3 regions of the Pseudooceanicola profundus genome follow, and region 3 is predicted to be linked to each of the others. Evidence: riboswitches for the same ligand, from Rfam matches in the RefSeq annotation. Region 3 holds a riboswitch; each other region holds the start of a gene.
The links. Region 3 has a riboswitch for thiamine pyrophosphate ahead of thiB (thiamine ABC transporter substrate binding subunit). Riboswitches for the same ligand answer to the same signal wherever they lie in the genome.
Positions count from the first base shown of each region.

Region 1: linked by a shared signal. The riboswitch ahead of ACX9MO_RS17665 (YkoF family thiamine/hydroxymethylpyrimidine-binding protein) and the one ahead of thiB (thiamine ABC transporter substrate binding subunit) in region 3 are both predicted to bind thiamine pyrophosphate.
Region 2: linked by a shared signal. The riboswitch ahead of thiM (hydroxyethylthiazole kinase) and the one ahead of thiB (thiamine ABC transporter substrate binding subunit) in region 3 are both predicted to bind thiamine pyrophosphate.

Region 1 covers NZ_CM142898.1:3,861,574-3,863,829, reverse strand. The annotation lists gene ACX9MO_RS17670 (ABC transporter permease) at 1-593, opposite strand, end outside; gene ACX9MO_RS17665 (YkoF family thiamine/hydroxymethylpyrimidine-binding protein) at 598-1,185, opposite strand; TPP riboswitch at 1,210-1,323, opposite strand; gene ACX9MO_RS17660 (amidohydrolase family protein) at 1,574-2,256, shown strand, end outside.
Region 2 covers NZ_CM142898.1:1,394,271-1,396,526, forward strand. The annotation lists gene ACX9MO_RS06375 (sulfatase-like hydrolase/transferase) at 1-42, opposite strand, end outside; gene ACX9MO_RS06380 (sulfatase-like hydrolase/transferase) at 49-654, opposite strand; TPP riboswitch at 1,032-1,126, shown strand; gene thiM (hydroxyethylthiazole kinase) at 1,186-1,974, shown strand; gene thiE (thiamine phosphate synthase) at 1,971-2,256, shown strand, end outside.
Region 3 covers NZ_CM142898.1:1,931,958-1,934,213, reverse strand. The annotation lists gene aroC (chorismate synthase) at 1-779, opposite strand, end outside; TPP riboswitch at 1,000-1,103, shown strand; gene thiB (thiamine ABC transporter substrate binding subunit) at 1,152-2,129, shown strand.

The DNA of each region.
Region 1 (2,256 bases), 1.9 Mb from region 3:
ACCACGGCATAGGTGATCGAGATCCGCAGCCCCGCGAAGAAGAAGGGCAGCGCCGAGGGCAGCCGCGCCCGCCAGAAGACCTGACCGCGCCCCGCGCCCATGCTGCGCAGCAGGCGGGTGATGTCGCGGTCCGTCGCCTCGTAGCCATCGACCAGCGCCACCAGCATCGGGAAGAAGGTCACCAGCGCCACCAGCAGGATCTTGGGCAGCAGTCCGAAGCCGAACCACAGCACCACCAGTGGCGCGATGGCCACCAGCGGCAGGGTCTGGCTGATCACGAAGACCGGGAACAGCGCCCGGCGCAGCAGCGGCACGAAGTCGATCGCCACCGACAGGACGAAGGCACAGGCCAGCGACACCGCGAAGCCCGAGAGCGTCGCGGTGAGCGTGGCAAGCGCATTCTCCGCCAGCACGGCGCGGGCCTGCCAGCCCTGCGCCGCCACCCGCGACGGCGCCGGCAGCGCCGTGGCCGAGATGCGCGAGAGGTCGACGTAGACCTCCCAGCCCAGCAGGATCAGGATGACCGAGACGAGCGCAGGCGCAGCCCGTTTCAGCCCGCGCGCCGCCGCGCGGGACACATGTGCGATGTCCATCGGATCAAGCGGCGGCTTTGCGCGTGCTGGGGGAATTCGCCGAGACGGTCAGGTCCATGGTCACATGGCCTTCCGGCGCGCCGAACCGGCAGAAGCCTTCGCGCAACGTGGCAAAGACCGGGCCCGCGTCCCCGGTGATCCGCGTGCAGAAGTTCTTGGACCGGTCGAAGGTGCCGCTGCCCTTCAGGAAATCGATGCAGCCATAGATCTCGTCCATGTGCTGCCCCTCCCCCATGACGTAGAGCGAGAATTGCGCGGCGGCCTCCTCGCCCGTCTGGTCGGCCCCCTCGACGGCGGCCCGGGCCTCCTCGATGCGCTGCGCAACAGGCGTGTCCGGATTGGCAAGCGCACCGGTCGCGCACATCGGGTCATCCGGCTCGCCCGGACAGCCGCGCGAAAGGGTGACCCGCAGGACAACGTGATGCCGGGTCGCGGCGGCGGCGACATAGAAATCCCGCAGCGCCGGGAACACCACCTCGGGTGCGCCGACGATGAGGGTCGAGATGTCGTCGGTCTCGACGCGCAGCTTTTCGCGATAGGGGTCGAACGCGGTGAGCGCGTCCATGATGACCGGGACGAAGTCGCCGGTCATGGGGTACAATGAGACTTGGGCGCCAATAAACATGGGTCCTCCTTGCTCCGCTGGCATGATCCAGATCAGCTTTGAGGGTCCGTGGGCTTGCCACCCGCATCTCAGCCCCGGCAGTACGGGACACCCCTGTGGATGCGTCATCTGAAATCACAGCGCCGGGCGCATTGCAAGAGCCCGTGTCATGGGCCGCCGCAGAGAGCTGTGAAGTAACCGTCCCGTTGGCTCCGGCCCGGGCGGCTCTGTATGAAGCCAAGCGGACCAGCAAACGCCCATTATCCAACATATGCGATGAAGCTCAATACGCACATGTTCGACCGCAATCACACCAATCGCTTGCCCCGCGCACCTCACGCAGCGTAACCTCGCGCCGATCTCACCGGAGCCTCCCATGACAGACCTCGTCCTGCGCAATGTCCGCCTGCCCGATCATCTCTCGGCCGTCGACATCCTCATCGGCGGGGGCCGGATCGAGGCCATCGGCCCTGGCCTGGGCGACGACGTGGCGGCACCGGTACAGGAGGGCGGCGGCGCGCTCGCTTCTCCCGGGCTGGTGGAGACCCACATCCACCTCGACAAGGCGGGCATCCTGCACCGCTGTTCGCTCTGCCACGGGACGCTGGCCGAGGCCGTCAGCGAGACCGCCCGCGCCAAGGCCGCCTTCACCGAGGCGGATGTCTACGCCCGGGCCGAGGCCGTCCTGCGCGCGGCGATATCCCATGGCACCACGCGCATGCGCAGCTTTGTCGAGATCGACCCGCGTGCCGGGTTCCGGAGTTTCGATGCCCTGCTGCATCTGCGCGCCGACTACGCCCATGCGATCACGCTCGAACTCTGCGCCTTCGCGCAGGAGGGGCTGACCAACGAGCCCGAGAGCTACGCCATGCTGGACGCGGCCCTTGCGCGCGGCGCGGATCTCGTCGGCGGCTGCCCCTATACCGATCCCGACCCGGAACGCCATGTTTCCATGATCTTCGACCTCGCCCGCAAGTATGATGTCGCGGTGGATTTCCATCTCGACTTCGACCTTGACGCGGCAGGCTCGAACATCCCCCACGTGCTGCGCGAGACCGA
Region 2 (2,256 bases), 540 kb from region 3:
GTCCTCGATGGTCTGCATCCCGACCTTGCCGAAGCGCGGCATCTCGGTCTAGTCGTCCGTGTCGGTGGCGAAGGTGTGCAGCACGCCACGGGTGCCGAACTGCTCTTCATAGGCCTCCAGCGAGCCGGAGAATTCCTTGCCGAAATTCTGGTAGTCGCGCTGTTCGGCCTCTTCCTGCGTGTTGAGGTGGTAGAGGTTGCCGAAGAATTCGTCGAAGCCATGCACCGTCGGCAGGTGTTCGTTTCGGTCGCCGAGGTGGTTCTTGCCGAACTGGCCGGTGCGGTAGCCGACCTGTTTCAGTTCTTCCGCCAGCGAGGGCGAGCCCGCCTGCAGCCCGAGCGCCGAGCCCGGCTGCCCCACCGTCGTCATGCCCGAGCGGATCGGGTACTGGCCGGTGATGAAGGCCGCCCGACCTGCGGTACAGCTGGGCTGAGCGTAGTGATCGGTGAAGCGGATGCCTTCGTTCGCGATCCGGTCGATGTTGGGCGTCGTGTAGCCCATCATCCCCATCCCGTAGGCAGAGACGTTGGACCAGCCAATGTCGTCGCCCCAGATTACAAGTATGTTCGGCTGCTCCGCTGTCTCCTGCGCGACGGCCGCTCCTGCCATAAACGCGGCCGTGACGGGAAGCGCGAGGACGTAAGTCCTAAACATGACTCTGCTCCTAACTTCAAGATCTTGGAATCAAAAATTAACAAAGTCAGCGTAGCACACGTTTGGAGCGAGTCGACGAGGTTTGTTCAGCCCCCGACGCCCCATGTGACGCAGCGTAAAATCACATGCAAAGAATGGCTTACATGCGACGTCGCGGGCGCCACCGTGCAGCAACCGGCCCATGGCTCTGACGCCGCCCCCGTCGTGCCAGCCGGCGCGGGCGCTGCCCCTTGTGCGCGGCCCCGCCCCCAGCCATTTCGGCCATCGCCTCGGGCAGTGGTGCCCCCTGCGGCCCGCACCGCAGGGATCATGGGACGCCGGGGCGCCGCCTCCCCGGCCCGGCTTGACGCCCGGTCGCGGGGATGTCATCCCTGCAGGCGAAGCGACAGGGGCGCTCGGGAAACCGGGCTGAGACGAACCCTTAGAACCTGAACCGGATAATGCCGGCGGAGGGAGGCGCATGAGATGGTCAGGCGCACCCCGCCCGCCCCCTCGCGTTCCTCCCGCCGTCCGGCGCGTGGAGGAGATACGATGGAACATCCCGGCTCATACCTTGCACAGATGCGGCAGACCGCGCCTCTCGTGCACAACATCACCAACTACGTGGCCATGAACGTCATGGCGAACGTGCTGCTGGCGGCGGGTGCCTCGCCCGCGATGGTCCACGCCCGCGAGGAAGCGGCGGAATTCGCCGGGCTTGCGCAGGCGGTCAGCCTCAACATCGGCACCGTCTCCCCGCCCTGGGCCGAGGCGATGGAGGCGACGGCGCAGGCCGCGGCCGCGCAGGAGGTGCCCTGGGTCCTCGACCCGGTCGCCGTCGGCGCGACGGCGTATCGCCGGGCCCTTGGGGCACGTCTCCTCGCGCTGCGGCCCACGGTCATCCGGGGCAATGCCTCCGAGATCCTCGCCCTCGCCGGGACCACCGCGGCCGGCAAGGGGGCCGATGCCACCGAGACCGTCGCCACCGCCGAGGACGCGGCCCGAGCCCTTGCCCGGACCAGCGGCGCCGTGGTCGCCGTCACCGGCCCCGTGGATTTCGTCACCGACGGCGCGCGCGCGGCACGGATCGCCAACGGACATGCGCTGATGCCCCGGGTCACCGCGCTCGGCTGTTCCCTGACCGGGCTCGTCGCCGCCTTCGTCGCCGGGCAACCCAGGTTCGAGGCCACCGTCGCGGCCCTCGCCTACTACGGCCTCGCCGGAGAGCGGGCCGGCGCCGGGGCGCAGGGGCCGGGCTCGTTCCAGCCGGCGTTCCTCGATGCGCTGTCGGGGGTGGGACCAGAGGAACTGGATGCGGGCGCACGGATCAGCATCGCATGATCCCGCCGCTCTGCTTCATCACCGATCCCGGGGCCGCCCGCCCCGTGATCGAACAGGCCCTCGCCGCCGCGCAGGGTGGCGCCGGATGGGTCCAGCTGCGCGACAAGACCTTGAGGGATGAGGATTTCGCGGCGCTGGCCCGGGCGCTGATCTCGGCACTGACACCTCTCGGTGTGCCGCTGATCGTGAATGACCGGGTCGATGTCGCCGTCGCCTGCGGCGCAGCCGGGCTGCATATCGGTCAGGGCGACGGCGATCCTGCCACGATCCGGCGCCGCATCG
Region 3 (2,256 bases):
TCGCCGGTCAGCGCGGCGGCGGCCATGCCCTCGCCGATCTCGACACCCTTCACGGCATTGATCGACATCATCGCCGCGGCCAGCTCGGTGTCGAGCTTGCCATAGACCGGCGCGCCCAGCCCCGCCGGCACGCCCGAGGCGATGACCTCGACCACGGCGCCCACGGAATTGCCGCTCTTGCGCAGGCTGTCGAGGTAGTCGGCCCAGTCCTGCGCCGCCACCGCGTCGGGGCACCAGAAGGGGTTCTCGCCGACCTGGCCGAGGTCCAGCCGCGACCGGTCGATCGCCTTCGGCCCCATCTGCACCATGTAGCCGGTGATCTTCACCTCGGGGGCCAGCTGTGCCAGCGCCGCCCGCGCCAGCCCGCCGGCCGCCACACGCGCCGCGGTCTCCCGCGCCGAGGAGCGCCCACCACCGCGATAGTCGCGGATGCCGTACTTCTGGAAATAGGTGATGTCGGCGTGACCGGGCCGGAAGGTCTGCGAGATCTCGGAGTAATCCTTCGACCGCTGGTCGGTGTTGCGGATCATCAGCTGCACCGGGGTCCCGGTGGTCTTGCCCTCGAAGACGCCCGAGAGGATCTCCACCTGGTCGGGCTCGCGCCGCTGGGTGGTGTACTTCGACTGGCCCGGCTTGCGCTTGTCCAGCCACTGCTGGAGCATCGCCTCGTCGATCTCGACCCCCGGAGGGCAGCCATCCACGGTCGCCCCCAGCGCCGGCCCGTGGCTCTCGCCCCAGGTGGTGACACGGAAAAGATGGCCAAAGCTGTTCATCGACATGGGGCGCGTCCTCCTGACTTCGCCCCCCGTTATCCCGAACCGCCCCGCAGTTCAATTGCGCAAGGCTCCGGCGCGCCGCCCGCCCCCCATCCACTGTTCACAAGTATCCTCGGGGGGAGGGCCGCAGGCCCGGGGGGGCAGACAGCCCCCCTGCCCCCTCGCCACCCTCGCGCAGGCCCGACCGCCCCCCTTGCCAGCCGCCCCGCCGCTCACTAGTGTCGCCCCCACCTCGGGGTGCCCCACAGGGGCTGAGATGCGCTGATCCGCGAACCCGTTGAACCTGAACCGGTTAAGACCGGCGGAGGGAAGGTCCGGATCCGCGCTTCACGGCCATCCGATACTTGCCCCGCCCGTCGCAAGTGGAGGATGACAATGCGACATCTGGCAATTGCTGCGGGACTGCTCATGGCCACACAGGCCGCCGCGCAGACCCCTGAGCTCACCGTCTACACCTACGACAGCCTCGCCACCGAATGGGGCCCCGGCCCCGTGATCGAGGCGGAATTCGAAAAGACCTGCGGCTGCGACGTGACCTTCGTCACTGCAGGCGACGGCGCAGCGCTGCTCTCGCGGCTGCGGCTCGAAGGGGCCCGCACCGAGGCCGACGTGGTGCTCGGCCTCGACACGGCGCTGATGGGCGCGGCCGCGGAGAGCGGCCTCTTCGCCGCCTCGGACGTCACCGCCGAGTACAGCCTGCCGATCGACTGGACGGACGAGACCTTCGTGCCCTTCGACTGGGGCTATTTCGCCTTCGTCGGCCTCACAGACGGCCCCCGGCCCACGAGCTTCCGCGCACTGGCCGACAGCGACGCCTCCATCGTGATCGAGGACCCGCGCAGCTCAACCCCCGGTCTCGGCCTGCTGCTCTGGGTGAAACAGGCCTACGGCGACGAGGCCCCGGCGATCTGGGAGGCGCTGGCCGACAATATCGTCACCGTCACCCCCGGCTGGTCCGAGGCCTATGGCCTCTTCCTCGAGGGCGAGGCCGACCTCGTGCTCTCCTACACCACCTCGCCCGCCTATCACCTGATCGCCGAGGATGACGCCGGCAAGACCGCGCTCGCCTTCGACGAGGGCAATTACATGCAGGTCGAAGTGGCGGCCAGGCTGGCCTCCTCCGATCAGCCCGAGCTGGCGCAGCAGTTCCTCCAGTTCCTGACCGGCGAGGCGGTGCAATCCGCGATCCCCACGACGAACTGGATGTACCCGGCCGTGATCCCCGATGCGGGCCTGCCCGAGGGCTACGAGACGCTCACCGTCCCCACCACGCCGCTGCTCCTGCCGGTCGCGGAGGCGCAGGCCGCCCGCGATGCCGCGCTCGAGGAATGGCGCGCCGCGCTCGCCAAGTGACGGGCGCAATGCACAGCGAAGTGACAGGCCCGATGCAGGCCCCGCCCAGGGCCCCGGCACCACCTGCCCGGCCCCGTGCAACGCCCGGCCCAAGGAGCCGGGCGTCGGTCGACCTCACGTCGGAGCC